One region of the Paenibacillus lentus genome, then DNA from elsewhere that is predicted to be linked to it. Evidence: riboswitches for the same ligand, from Rfam matches in the RefSeq annotation. Region 1 holds a riboswitch; the other holds the start of a gene.
The links. Region 1 has a riboswitch for cyclic di-AMP ahead of EIM92_RS07855 (KamA family radical SAM protein). Riboswitches for the same ligand answer to the same signal wherever they lie in the genome.
Positions count from the first base shown of each region.

Region 2: linked by a shared signal. The riboswitch ahead of EIM92_RS04165 (C40 family peptidase) and the one ahead of EIM92_RS07855 (KamA family radical SAM protein) in region 1 are both predicted to bind cyclic di-AMP.

Region 1 is NZ_CP034248.1:1,785,759-1,793,443, forward strand. It holds gene EIM92_RS07845 (glycoside hydrolase family 31 protein) at 1-247, shown strand, start outside; gene EIM92_RS07850 (carbohydrate binding domain-containing protein) at 615-3,905, opposite strand; cyclic di-AMP (ydaO/yuaA leader) riboswitch at 4,268-4,417, shown strand; gene EIM92_RS07855 (KamA family radical SAM protein) at 4,556-5,743, shown strand; gene EIM92_RS07860 (winged helix-turn-helix domain-containing protein) at 5,922-7,073, shown strand; gene EIM92_RS07865 (MFS transporter) at 7,172-7,685, shown strand, end outside.
Region 2 is NZ_CP034248.1:900,401-908,085, reverse strand. It holds gene EIM92_RS04175 (c-type cytochrome) at 1-225, opposite strand, end outside; gene EIM92_RS04170 (GNAT family N-acetyltransferase) at 468-965, opposite strand; gene EIM92_RS04165 (C40 family peptidase) at 1,305-1,781, opposite strand; cyclic di-AMP (ydaO/yuaA leader) riboswitch at 1,786-1,925, opposite strand; gene EIM92_RS04160 (C40 family peptidase) at 2,115-2,606, opposite strand; cyclic di-AMP (ydaO/yuaA leader) riboswitch at 2,612-2,749, opposite strand; gene EIM92_RS04155 (hypothetical protein) at 2,969-3,790, opposite strand; gene EIM92_RS04150 (M1 family metallopeptidase) at 4,027-6,018, opposite strand; gene EIM92_RS04145 (YwhD family protein) at 6,211-6,735, shown strand; gene EIM92_RS04140 (heavy metal translocating P-type ATPase) at 6,909-7,685, opposite strand, start outside.

The sequences.
Region 1 (7,685 bases):
ACCGACAGCGAAGCGGGGAGCTGCGTCAGGAGTAGCAGAGCAGTCTCAGTCTGCTGCAAGGGAAACCCTTGCCCTGAATGTAAAGCTGATGAAATTTGTACCTCGAGATATTTTTGTGAATAATTCTAGTGACCAGGTTAAATTGACTGAAGTAGGAGGGGAGTGGAAGTACGATTCTGAAACTCAGGAATTGAGGCTGCAAGTGCCTCATACATTAATTGATAAAAAGATCATCGTGAAGGGATAAAGATTGGATGAGCCTGGATTCTGCTGTATAGCTTGGAAGGTTGAATACTGCTCGAATACAGCTGAATACATAAACTAACTGGATTTGTTGTATTTGTTGTATTTAAAATATGCAGTATATCGCCAAAAGCATAATTAATTGGATTGCTTGTGATTAAATGAAGGTTAAGGGTAATTAAGGCAAGATATAATTATTTAGGTACACGAAATACAGCTAATTTGCGAAATCGCAAGCAAAGAACAAAAATAGACACATGTAATTCATTTAAATTCAACGGTGAAGACTAGAGCCCGTGCGAGAAAGGCGGGAATCCTGAATCTAAGCAGAGCACCCGCCGATCAGATCGACGGGTGTTCTGATTGCTAAATTATTTCAGGAAAGGCCCGTTATCTCCGATTTTCCCCGGGGCCGGATTGCCTGGCAGATCTAGAACGTAGATCCGGAGGTTGCCTTGACCAGATACAGTGGCAGTTAGGGTGCCGTTGGTTACATTCTTCACGTCACCCGTAATGGCATCTTTATAGGTGCCATTTGGAATCTTGCTGAACGTTGCCGATGAGCTTACAGTTATCAATGCAAAGCTGTCCACGCCCGAGGCTGCGTCTGTGTAGCGGCGCTTATAGGCTATCCCTCCTTGGATATCCTCTGTCGAATATTGGCCTTTTTGCAGTGCTGGTATTTCACGGCGAATTTGATTAAGCCGCTGCACGTGCTTAACAAGAGGGTGGTTTAACGTTTCGGCAACTGCGCCGCTTGCATGTTGTACCTTACCAAAATCGCTGGCAATCACGGTTCCTTCGAGCTTATCTCCGAAGTAGGCACGGCCTGTCTCTTCCAGCGGACAGGTTGGACCGCAATCGATTTGTGCTCCGGCTTTGAACTCAATTTCTGAACCGTAATATAGTGTTGGAATACCGCGGAACGTCCACATGAGGCTCATATTTTCTGCCCAAGCTGCCGTGCCGCCCGTGTAACGGGTGTTGGACTTGTTCGGTCCATAATCGTGGCTGTCGACATATACGACGTTGAAGGTTGCATCATTATAGCTGTCGTCGGAATCTTTGCCGTTCCAAAACGCATTGCCTGCGTCACTGAAATTCATATGCATCCGCATGTCGATGACACTCATCCCTGAGAACTTGCTGTGATCCGGTGTGTGGTAGTCATTTCCTCTAAGGAAGGCGTTATCGGATATCGGCTGATTGCCGGTACCGAGATTATTCTCGTATTGATACATTTCCAGGGCAGCAGCAGCATCATCTGCACTGTATTCTTTACGCTCTTTCCACGTAAAAAACTGGGCAGAATGGTTCACGGAGCCCCGGTTCCATTTATCGTTGACAAATGAGCCTACTTCACCGAACATAAAAAAGTTTCTACCCTTATCCCCAAATTTCTCAATAGAGTGATTCATGGCATCCGGCAGAAAGTGCCGATTCCAAGTCGTACGAGGGATGTGTACGGCCGTATCTATTCGGAAGCCATCGACGCCCATATCAATATATCTACGATATACGTCCTTTAGAAATTCCTGAACAGGTTCAGACTCAGTATTGAAATCTGCCAAATCCTCATGAATCCAGCAGCTTCTAGAGTCTTCACCTTCCCAGTTACCGATCCAACACTGGTGGTACAGTTCTTTCGGGAACATGCCGGAGGTTGGATTCGGCCATTGGCAATTGTAGATACGATGGCCTTCCTTACTGTAAAACTGTGTTGGTGTTCCCCAGTTCCGGCACGTATTCCCGATTGGCTCCTCTGTGGACCAAAGATCGCCGTTATAGGCTCTACCCATCGGATTATTAGTCGTAATTCCATCATATTCCTTGCCTGGAATAGGGTCGTCATAATACCAACTCCACTCATTGTCCTGAATCCCGAACACTTTTGGTGAGAACAGGTTCTTTTCCCCCCAGCGACTGGAATGGTTGTATACGACGTCTTGAATAATCTTGATCCCTTTGTTATGGGCTTCATTAATCAAATCCTGATAAGTTGCTCCCGGGGATTCCAGACGGGGATCAACACGATAGAAGTCCCAACCGTGATAGCCATGGAAATCGTAATCCGAGCGGTTAAGGACGACGGGTGTAATCCAGATGGCAGAAAAGCCTAGAGCCTTGATGTAATCGAGCTTCTCGATTAATCCTTTGAAGTCACCACGGAACATCGGATCATTGTTGGCGGCATTACCTGTAGACTCATGGAACTGTCCTCCGCGATTATTAGACTCGTCACCGTCATAGAAGCGGGCTGTCATTACAAAATAAATCGAATCCTCACGCATATCTGTGCCAAGAGGCTCACCGCCTAGAGGAGCTTCAGGGGCGTCCCCCGTCTTAGCGGATACAGCTTCGCTGTTTTCCGATTTGTTAGGCGGTACGGCTTTGTCAAAGGCTTTTATCGAATAGGTGTATTCCGTTTGGGCTTCCAGGTTTGTATCGGTATATGAATGACTGGTTGTTGTAAAAATCTTTGTACCTTGCTTGCCCCCGGTACGAGTGATTTCATAGCCGGCCAAACCACTTCCGCCTTCATTGTCGATAGAAGACTCCCAAGTAATTATAATTTTAGTACCGTTGACGGTGGCTTTGGGGTTACCTGGTATAGAAGGGGGAATCGTATCTTCTGGGAGAGGTGTACAAGGATTAGGAGCTCCGGCTGTCACGACACCATCCTTAACCGTGACGAGGCCGGACGGGATAATATAGTCAGCTCCATTATTATTGTCCCATACAGAGCCGTTGTTGAAGGCGGCCTTTAATTCATGAGCCGTTCCTAGATCAACGGTTTTCTTGGCCCAATCCGTACAGGCGGTTTCACTCATGGAATCGCCGGGAGGTGTCGTCCATTTCGAGCCATCCAGAGAGTAGTGGATATTTACCGAACTCCAGGAGCGATTCTTGGTATAGTAATATATTTGCGCTTGATTGCCAGCAGCGTCCTCCGCCGGGGTTGTTACTTCCAGCGCCAAAGAAGGTGCTGATTTGTTGCCCGCCAAGTCTTTGGCTACAACAGTATAACTGTAATTTGTAGAAGGATTTAAACCGGAATCCTTATAGGTGGTAGCTGTAATACCAGTTTGTACAAGGATTTCATCACGATAGACATCATAACCTGCTAAGTCGCTTCTTCCATCATTATCCATTGGCGCTGTCCATGTTATGGTTACGGACGTACTTGTTAAGCTGTCTTTGCTTAACCCAGTAGGTACATTTGGCGGAATGTTATCTTCGTTGCTTGCCTGACAAGGATCTCCTAGGGAAACAACACCGTTCTCAACCATAACACTGCCTGCACTAAGATCGTAATTTTTTCCATTGTTATTATCCCAGCTCGATCCGTCATTAAAAGCTGCTGCAAATCTTGTAGATGTGCCCAGATCTATCGTTGCTCTAGCCCAGTCCGTACAGGCCAGTTCCATAGCTATTCCTGGAACACTTGTCCAGCTGCCGCTTGCGTTATGATGAATGTTAACGGTGCTCCAATTATAGTACGGTGTGTAATAATAGACGCTTGCTGTATTATTACTAGTGGTTTCAGCAGCTGCTATAGCTTGGAAGGGCATGCCGGCCATACCGGATAGTAATGAGAAGAAGAAGGTGATACACAATATAACATAAGGCCATTTCTTTACCTGGTGAATTTTATAGTTCAATGATTGCATCCTCCTTAATAATAAGCTCTGATGGTCGCTAGTCTACAAAATCATCTCCTGTTGAGAAAACGTTTGCGCATTTGTGCGCAAGGTATCCTGCAATTAAAAAAACTACAGGCAATAGCATTCCTTGCATGTTGTGAATAAGATTAGTCATGACAAGAGGCACCAATAATCTTGGGTGGATCGATATAGTCATTATAGCTGCAGTCTGTCACCCCCTTTTTTTTGCGCAAACGCTTTCAAAGGCATTTATATATTACCAATATCTACTAAAAATCGTCAACTATTGCGACTTTTAAAATTATGTCTACTCTCTAGCTGCATTGGCTAAGGTTGACAATCCTGCGCTCAAACCTTATCATAAACACACGCTTAGTTTCTTGGTAAGAGCCAAGAAAGCGGGGGAACCAGGTTTTTACATTGGGGCGAATCACTCATTCACATGAGGTGTAGGGTACCATCTTACCCGAGTCCGTCAGCTAACCTCGTCAGCAGTAGATGGGTCTGTTATAAGATCATTTATCACGTCTCTTTAGACCCTTTATTAGGGTCTATTCTTGTCTTCTGACCCTTGCTGGCGTAGCTGTGTCTAAGACCCCCGGCCTGGGGGCCTTTTTTGTTGATTACTAGGAAGGAGCGAATGTACAATGACGAAGACGAAAACAAGGTACATTACTAATCTGGACAGACTAACAATGATTCCCGAAGAGGAGCGGGAGCGTTTGAAACCGATTACGGAGAAATTCGTATTTCGGGTAAATGATTATTATTTGAACTTGATTGACTGGAATGACCCGCATGATCCTATTCGCAAGCTTGTCATACCGAATGAGGGGGAGCTTGAGGAGTACGGTCGCTGGGATGCTTCCGACGAGGATACCAACTACGTAGTACCGGGCTGTCAGCACAAATACAAGACCACGGCTCTGCTTATCGTGTCCGAGGTATGCGGGGCCTATTGCCGTTATTGCTTCCGCAAACGCTTGTTCCGTAACGATGTGAAGGAGGCTATGTCCGATGTGCAGCCGGGCATCGATTATATTGCCAAGCATCCTGAAATCAATAACGTTCTATTGACTGGAGGAGACAGCCTGATTCTTGCGACGGAGAAGCTGCGGGGGATCCTTGCGCAACTTCGTGAAATCGAGCACGTAAAAATCATTCGTCTCGGCTCGAAAATTCCCGTATTTAACCCGATGCGCATTTATGAGGACGAGGAACTGCTCGATGTGATCCGCACTTATTCCACGCCGGAACAGCGCATTTACGTCATGGCCCACATTAACCACCCGCGCGAGATTACCCCAGAAGCTAGAAGGGGATTCCAGGCTCTGCATGAGGCTGGAGCGATCGTGGTTAATCAGACTCCGGTGTTAAAAGGCATTAATGATGATCCAGTAGTGCTCGGAGAGCTGTTGGATAAACTGTCATGGGCAGGAGTTACGCCGTATTACTTCTTCGTTAACAGACCGGTTGCAGGGAACCGGGATTTTGTCCTTTCCCTGGAGGAGGTCTATCGTATTGTTGAAGAAGCGAAAGCCAGAACTTCCGGCTTAGGAAAGCGAGTAAGACTGTCGATGAGCCATACATCCGGTAAAATTGAAATTTTGGCGATCGAGGATGGTAAGGCGTATTTGAAATACCATCAGTCCCGCGACGGGGATTACGGTAAATTGATGATCCTTGATTGCCCTAAGGATGCGGCTTGGTTCGACGATCTTCCGGGCAATGAACAGCATTGGAAGCAGCCAGAGAAGAAGACGGATGAAGTCGTCTCCGTTAACGAGATGCCTGATCTTCCGCAGAAGAGAAAACGTACGCCAGCTATGCAATAATATCCCATAATGAGTAAGTTATTGATTATCCCCTGAAGAGTGGCCTTAGGTAACATCAGCCCCGCTTCAGGGGATTTTGTTTCTTTCAATTTTTCTGAATGAATTGTTTTTATTTATTAGCAGGAGCTGGATAGCTTATTATAAGCTTAATACTGGATTTTTTGATGAAGGAGTAATTATGGGACGACTGATATTCGAGCCTTCCGGCTATAAGGTGAAATGGGGCGTGGAGACTCTTGAACTGCTAGCGAAGGAGTTTGCGCTGCTGCAATTTCTGTATCATCATCGCGAGCGGGCTTTCACGCGCGATCAACTGTTGGATCAGGTGTGGCCAATGGAGTTTCCGGTGGAGCGGACGGTTGACGATCATATTTATCGCTTGAGGAAAAAGCTGGGTGTCTGGAGGCATATCCAAATCAATACGGTACGGGGATACGGGTACAGCTTGACCGTCAAGGAGCCAAAATCTATGTTTAATCCATCAGTAGCTGATCGCGACGTCAATACCTCAATGAGGGAGATCTTTAAGAAATACCACTTGTTCGGACAAGGCAAGTCAATGCTGGTGCTGGCAACACAGCAGGATATTCTTGGATTTGAAGTGGACCCGTTCTATGCCGTTTATTTAAAATTCATTCAGGGGGATATTGCCTGGTTTTTGGAAGCAGAGGACTTGCCGATGGAGACTAGGCTGTACTGGCTGCTGCTTTTATATCGAGGGGTTAATCCAGAGCCACAGCAGATGCTGCACTATTGCCAGCTAGCTGTAGCTCATCGTCTACTCTCGCCGCAGGAGCACCGCGAAATGAAAATTCTTAACATTCTTGAGGTGTATGCGGATGCTGGGCTTGCCCTCGAGGCGATGAAGCGGTTCGAAGAGACGCGAAAGACGGTGGAGGCGGAGGAACTAAGCGGATTCGTGATGCCGGTAGCGATTATGGAAATGTATGTATATGTGCTGGCTGGCGAATTGGAGCAAGCGGATGCGGTATCGGAACGATTGGGCAGCTTGCTTCGGGATGCGCCGTATTTGCGGGAAATCGGCCGTTTTCGCATTGTGCAGGGGCTGCTGAACTTGAGGCGTGGCCGGGAGCAGGAGGCCGAGCAATGCTTTGATGAAGGATTGGACGTGCTGGAGATGTCGCTAAATGTTCCGCTACGGATGATTTCCCTCAGCCAAATCATGAGATATATTGCACATAATTATCCCGGCCTTGAAATGGCACGCAAATATGCCCTGATCTATGAAAGCTTAGATCAAAAACATGGACTTTCCAAGCATAAGAGAAGTTTGGAAGCCATCATCGGCCGAGCGTTGTCTATATTCTAGTTTAGGGAGCGCAAAAAAGACTCGTCTGATAATCCTCTGACAATTGCCATATAACATGGAGGTATCTAGTGACACGGAAGGAATTATCCTCTATGAATATGACACATCATGAACGCTCCTCTTTATTATCGATACGAAGTTTTAGAAGTATGTTTGCGGCTTATGCACTCGCTTCTTTTGGCGACTGGTTCGACGCCCTGGCGATACAGGTGCTTGTCGCTTATCGTTGGGGTGCAGATCCGATCATGCTGGCCCTCATTCCAGTGATGATGGCGCTGCCAGCCGTTCTGTTCGGCTCTTTCGCTGGAACGGTCGCAGATCGGGTGCGCAAAGCCCGGTTGATGATGGCATGCGACCTGCTTACCGCGGCGCTCACGCTGTGCATCTTGGCTGCTCCTAATATGGCGTGGCTTTTGCCTTTGCTGGCCCTTCGATCAGCTTGCGGCGTATTCCATATTCCGGCTCAGCAAGCATTAACCCGACAAATCGTTCCATTGAAGCTGTTATTCCAAGCTACGTCCCTCAATGGCCTGGTGAATCAATCCTCGAAGGTGGCAGGTCCACTGCTTGGGGCAATGACGCTGACCGTGATGTCGCCCCAGGCGTGTATTA
Region 2 (7,685 bases), 890 kb from region 1:
GATATTTTGCAGATTAGGCCCAGCTAAGCCTTCCAATTGATCCCCGTGACAGCTAATACAGTTAGCTTTGACGATGGCTTCCGCTTGCTCTGCGTTCAATGTGACCTCAGGCATTTGTGTCTTATTCTCTTGCGCGACCTGCTCTTTACCAGGCAGGGTAAAGATAAGCACGAGAGCCAGCGCACATGCGACAAAGAATAGCCCGCTCATAACCCATTTTTGCATTTCAATCGTCCCTCCTATGTAAGCTACCTTATTATTATAACGGAACATGCAATTTGATCATAGCATTTGTGACAAAAAAAGCAATGAATTCCATGTATAATTGCTCAAATTTTTTAATATATATGAGCATTCTCACAGCGCATCAGGAAGGGGTGTGCAGTCTCTCCTAGAAAAGACTGTTTCATAGCATGAAAATAGCCGAGAACGCCTTACAGGTGCCCTTAGACTCCTTGAACTCCATGCTATAATCGTTCGCCACGGTATACCATGCAATAGTAAGGCTTGGATATAGCTCCAGGAGTCATTTTCTCGTAAAGGTCGGTTATGACGAAACCTGATTTCTGATAGGCTCGGATAGCCCGCGTATTCCAGGTAAGCACTTCAAGATCGATGACGTTGGATGGTGCGCGTCGCTGCCCTTCTTTGACAATCGTTAATACAAATGACTTACCTAATCCATGACCGCATAAGTCGGGCCTCATCCCAATTCCAAGCCTTGTTATGTTTTCCATAGGGAAATACTGGGCGAACCCGGCCAGATTGCCTTCCCCGTCCAGCACGGATACATATTGCTCGGCCCGCAATACAGGATTGCCGAATTCAACATCAAGAGCTTTCATTTGTTCCCAAGGCAGCCAGCTATAGATATCATAGGGGGAGTCGTAGCGCCAAGTACTGATTGCTTCCCCGTGGTGTTCTTCCATAGGAACGATGTGAAACTGAATATCTCGTTTATCCATCTTGCGCCTCCTTGTACAAATGGAAATGCCGTGCCATGGAACTTTTCCGGCTCGATCTTTTTACCATCACTGTAACGGGATTTTATTTTATTGTAAAGGCTCTATTGGTGCTGTTTTTTTTGGAGTTATGTGATTAGTGCCGGATGTTTATCGAATTATAATGAAAACGGTATTATTGCAAGGGAGGAAAATAGTGCTAAAGGCGTATAGATGCAACCTTATTCTTTTAAGTTTCGTTAATGGAGTAGAGGATGGTTTATCACAAAAAAAATGCGACGATTCTAGCAGGAATCGTCGCGGCGTATCAAAGAGGCAGTAAACATCAAATAAATAGCAATATTAGGATTGAGCGGCATGGGTAGAATAACCGTATTTGCTCAAAATCCGTTTCGCACCGACGTAACGCTTTTTGTAGTAGCTGTTACTTAGCTTATCTGTGCGAATTCCTTTGGAAGAAGAGGCATGGGCGAACTTTCCGTCACCGATATATATGCCCACATGAGATACCCCTTTGCCAGTCGTATTAAAAAATACGAGGTCTCCTTCTTTCAGCTGATTCTTTGCAACTGGTGTACCCTGCTTGTACTGGGCCGACGATACGCGAGGCAGCTTAACGCCCATCTTCTTGAAGACGTAACTTGTGAATCCGGAGCAATCGAAACCGCTTGCCGTCGTTCCTCCGAATTTGTAAGGCGTGCCATAGACTGCTTTAACTGTCTTGTTCAATGTTGTGTCCGAGTCCGCGTAAGCGTTTGCTGCTCCCATCGTAAAAAGAATGGCTAAGCTCGTCGCCGCTGCTGTCAATGTCTTTCTCAAGTTGTATTACTCCTTCCAAGGCCTGCGAGGTTAGCTTAAGGGTTCGGTTGAAGGTTCCCCTATCATCTCTTTTGAAGCGAGATCAATTCACCCATAAATGGTTCCCCCGCTTCCCGGGTGTTGGGAATTCGGCTTATCAGTTGTACGCACCCGTAACTTTTACAATAATGATTACAAGTTTGTTACTTATTCTTTGGTTAGTCTATCAAAAGCCGCCATCTATTGCAAGTTTAGCCATGTGAAAAGACACTGGTAAAGTTATCCGGTATATTTGAATATAAAAAAACCTGCAGGCGATTCTGGGAGGAATCTTTGCAGGTTTTTGGACGTATGTTATTCTACATCATCATGATCTTCACTATCTACAGCAACAGCTTCGTATTTGTCTGTGCTCAGGATGCGCTTGGCACCGACATAGCGTTTGACATAATAATCTTCACTCAATTTGCTGATAATTACACCTTTTTTGGTTGAAGCGTGGGCAAAGCTTTCACCATCAACCATTACACCAACATGGGATACTCCCTTGCCAGAAGTGTTGAAGAATACGAGGTCACCTGGTTTGAGTTCGTCCTTCTTCACGGCAGTTCCCATATTATATTGGGATCCCGATGTGCGGGGAAGCTTAATATCAAGACTCTTGAATACATAAGAGGTAAATCCGGAACAATCAAAGCCATCCGTTGTCGTACCGCCGGATACGTATTTCGTGCCGAGAGCCGACTGAATGGTAGTGTCCAGTTTGGAGTCTGCGAAAGCGCTCCCAGCTCCTAATGAGAATAGAATGGAAAAACTCACTGCTGCAACGGCCAACTTTTTCTTCAAAGAAGTTATGCTCCTTCCAATGCCTACGAGGTTAGCTTAAGGATTCGGTTTGAAGGTTCCCTATGATCCCTCTGAAGCGAGATCAATTCACCCAAAGTGGTTCCCCCGTTTCCCCGGTGAAGGGAATTCGGCTGTAATTTTAACACCATGTTTAACCTATTCGATATGCTGCCATACATCTTGTAAATGATGACAGAAATGATTACAAAACTGTTACTTAAAAAGTACTGTTGTTATTGTAACAAGGTAGGCAGCATTTGGCAATGGTTAATTTGCGAGAATTATATAGTAAGCATAGAATAAGGCCCCCGCAAAAGCGCGGAGGCCTTGTGGCTCTAGGGAGCCAAAGAAATGAAGAAAATTTAACTTTTTTGTTGCCATAAGCAATATTGCGAGGATATTTTCCATATTTTGAGAACACTACGAAAGAATGGGTAAGCTTGCTGTAGGATCAACGCTAGGAGACCGGTCATGATCCAGGATATCGTGCCGAATAGAATAAATACTATAGAACATGAAATTGCGAGAATGACGGAGATTCCTAAACCAGTTATAAGATGCTTCCAGCAAACGAGCAGGGATGGCCAGGGATTGTGTCTGAATAAATAGCCGAACTGCAGGAATAGCAAGCTTTGTCGAATAAACCAGCTGTAACCAAGCCAGCCAACGATATAAGCCGTAGTAATTAAGAAAGTAGGGATATGACTGCTTCCTTGGAGGAGGAGGGACAGAGGTGCGTATACTTTGGGCAGCAGCCACACGGTGGGAATCAGAATTAAGATAAGCTCCAGAAAATAGAATAGAGTCACAGGCTTCCAGAATTTCTGCATGCCTCGGAATAGAGGGAGGCCAGCCGCCCTTTCTTCCGCTGGAAGCAGTCCGTATAAGATGCCAGCGTGAATTAAAGGGGTCAATAGCAGTCGAAGCATGACCATGCCGGACAGGATCCATATGTAATGGTGAACTTCGGGAGTTTGCCAGAACCTGCTCTGTCCCTCGATTAGAAACAAAATTCGGCTTAATTCATGGGGTGGAGGATCTGGAAATCGGTGCAGAACTTGAATAACAGCTGTATTGACTAGGCGATATAGAAACACTCCCCACAGCAACTGATACAGAAAAAGAATGATGACGGAGGGGAACTGGCTTTTGACGCTGCTCCACCCATTGCGAATATAGGGCATGACATTCCCTCCTAAAAGTTTTGTGAGCGGTACTCCTTTGAATAAGCCTCGAGCAAAACTACTTCGTAAGCTTAAGCTAAGTTTTGTGAGCGGTACTCCTTTGAATAAGCCTCGAGCAAAACTACTTCGTAAGCTTAAGCTAAGTTTTGTGAGCGGTACTCCTCTGAATAAGCCTCGAGCAAAACTACTTCGTAAGCCTAAGCTTAGTTTTGTGAGTAATACCGCTCTGAGTAGGTCTACCACAGGAATGAGCTGATCAGCATTTCAAATAGCCTGGTTACTGTGACGTTGGAGCGCGTGCTGATCTTCTCATCAATGCTGGCTTTAAAGTAATTGTTAATGTGCTTGTTTTCCAGCACTATCGTATAGTTCGGATCGATCATGGCCCAAGCGAGAGGGGCTTTATAGCGCAATTTTAATTGTGCCTGCTCCTCCTCTCCGTTCCATACCTTTCGAATCGTGTGGCCGTCTTGGAAGGTGAAGAGAAGAGGAACCTTCGGATGGGTTCCGCCTTTTCGCTTGATATCTACAATCGATTCGTACAACAATTCATTGTTTTGTTGGACTTCCAGGGTAGTGATGTTCTCTATGGCATAGTCCGCCATTTCTCCGCCGTATACATATTGGTTAAAGTACTTTTTCCAGGAGCGCCCCGTCGTTTGCTCCAGTACCTGCTGGAAGTCTGCTGTGGTAGGATGTTTGAAGCGATATTTACGAGCATAGAGGGACAGAGTGCGGTTCATGGTTTTGCTGCCGATTCTCCGTTCAATATCCAGCAGAACGAGCTTGCCGCGATGATAGACATTTTTGGCATAATTGTCCGCCGTCCCAAATTCCCAAGAGGGTTGTGTCAATGGCTTAGGATTATGAATGAATGCGGATTGGATGGGCAGCCTGGTAGTGATTCCAAACTCTTGATCCATTAAACGATCTTCGGCATAGGAGGTAAAGGCTTCGTCCAGCCAAGCTTCTTCAAACTCATTATTGGCCACCATCCCATAGAAAAACTGATGCCCGATTTCATGAATTACCGTTCGTTCCAGCTCGTCATAGCCTGGGGAGTCACCGGTCGCGCCAAATGCTGTAATTAGTGTCGGATATTCCATTCCCCCTGCACCATTTCCCTCAGCCGGAGGAACCACGATGGATAAAGTGGAGTAGGGGTACTTGCCATACCATTTGCTGAAATTGGACAAAGCAACCTTGGCGGCATAAAAATAGCGATCCTTTAAATCTTCATGGGCTGGATCTAAATACAACTTAATGCGCACCCCAGGAACCTCCGTCGTTGAAAAGGGTTCCTCTGCATATACAAAGTTGGGTGAAGCTGCCCAGGCGAAATCATGTACATCATCGGCATAGTATTGAACGATTTTTCGATCGCCCCGCTGTACCGCTTGCTTGGTAGGGAACCCTGTCGCCGCTACCGTGTATTTGCTCGGCACGTCAATATTTACGCTGTATATGCCGAAGTCTGAATAGAACTCCGAGTTTCCATGATACTGGTGCAAATTCCATCCCTCCGCGCTTCGTCCCCTTCGGAAGGCAGGTTCATATACGGATAGTTTCGGGAACCATTGGCCAGCCATCACAAAATCGCCGGCAGTACCCATCCGTGCGAATATTTTGGGCAGCTTTACGGTGAAATCCATTTTGAGCGTGATTGTCTCGCCGCCTTGCACCGACATTGGCAGCCGTACTTTAGCTAGTGTTCTATCATTGACATTGCCATCATCAGGCTGGACATATTGAACACGGTGCAGGAGGGAAATTCCATCCATCGTGCGGATATCGGTTAACTCTATGGAGCCCCAGCCATCTTTGGGCATGACGTCACCCCGTAGGCGGCCGCCCGATTCCTTCATAAAGGTGGTTTCTGGAGAAGCGAAGGCGTTAGGATATAGGTGAAAATACAGCTCATTCAGCGTCTTTTTGCCGGGATGGGTCCAGGTTAGCGTTTGGTTGCCGGTCAGCGTCCCTTCTTGTTCATTCAGCTTGACGTCAATATGGTATTCTGTAACCCGATTACTAAGTATTTCTGCCGTCGGCTGCTGGATGCTTTCTGCAGGCTGAGGAGCAGGGACCTTTGTTGCGGCGGTATTGCCCTGTGGTTGGGGAGCGAATGAGGGAGCGATTTGGTGGTCTTTAAGAAGCATGTACATGATGGAACCGCCTAGAAGACACACAGTAAAAATAGAAATACTAATGATAAAAATTCGACGGGTCATTCCATGGATACCTCCTGTTGACAAGCATCTACAGCATGTATATGTTTGCATTCGGGAGATTATTAGCTAAAATAAAATTAATGTATATGTCGGATGAACAAGCCGTTCTAATGGAATAAATTACGTAAAAACTGCCTTGGGGATCAGCTCTCAGCCATGATAGCGATCGCTACAAGCCAGGTGGAGGGAATTATGGATAATAAAGATACTTCGAAGAAGACGGGTAAGAAGATATTTGCCTTGAATATTATTAGCAATGACGATAAGAGCAAGCATAAAGGGTTCGGAGCGGGCTCCATTGACTTAAACAGTATGTCGCCTGTAATTATTGATGGAGATGAAGCATACATCGATATCGGTGCCATGCATGCTAAGAGCAAGGTGGAGAAAGGGATCAAATTTTCGGCGAATCGGGAGGATGTTCCGAATGGTCGCCAGGTATGGATCGTCTGGGTAGCTGTAGACCGCACGTCAGAAGCAGGACAGTTCTACGGCGGAATGACCGCATGCGAAATGTGGATCGATACAGAGGCACGCCGCGGGTGGAAGATACTAGCCGATCACGTTAACAAGATGGATTATGCCCTTAAGCGCAGAGTAATTCTCGATGGGCTAGGAGCACAAGAGAAGGCTGCCCTTAAAAAGCTGCTCATCGAAACGAATGAAGAATGGTGGGAGAAATCCTCGCCAGAGCTAAAGGCGGCTTTGGAGTCCTAATCTCACAGAAGTAAAATGTAAAACCAGAACAGCGATCAATCGTGTGGCAAAAGCGATATCGCTGTTTTTTGATATGATAATGGCTAGTCAAAAAGCACACGACGACTTAGAGAAAGATCTCTAGGCCAGCGTGTGCTTCTGTTTGCTAACAAAGAAAGTTAAATTACTTGTACTCACGAGGAGCTTGCTGAGCGATGGGCTGGAGCGTCTCTACCTAGCAGGACGGTCAGTCCGAGCAGCGTTACGACGATGGTAGCTCCCATATCGGACATGACGGCGATCCAGAGGGTGAGCCAGCCTGGAATCGTCAATAGCAAGGCAATCAGCTTCAGGGTGAGCGAAATCCCGATATTCCAGACAATAACACGATTTACCTGCCTTGCCACTTTTATGGCACCGGGCAGCTTACCGAGATGATCTTGCATGAGCACAATATCGGCGGTTTCTACTGCGGTATCGGTGCCTTTCCCCATGGCGATCCCCAAATTCGAGGCTGCAAGCGCGGGGGCGTCATTGATGCCGTCTCCAACCATGGCAACATTCCAGCTCTCGGACAGCTTGCGCACCCGTTCTACCTTCTGTTCAGGAAGCAGGCTGGCAGCCCAATCGGATACGCCTGCTTGGGCTGCTATCGTTGTGGCAGATTCGGCGTGATCGCCTGTCAGCATGACAGTGTGGACGATGCCATTTCGATGCAAATCGGCAATGACGTTCGGGCTTTCTGGTCTGAGCTCATCGGCTAGTCCGTATAAGCCAAGCACATGGTGGTGATCTGCGATCAGAACGACAGTGAGCCCTGCTGTTTTGAGCTGATTGAGGTCATACAGGACTTGTTGTCGTGCGTGCTCCTCAAGTGTTATTTTTTCTAATAATTCCTCACTGCCGGCCCAATAACGAACGCCCTCGATTTCCGCAGACAAGCCGACACCCGGAAGGGTTACGAGCTCGGT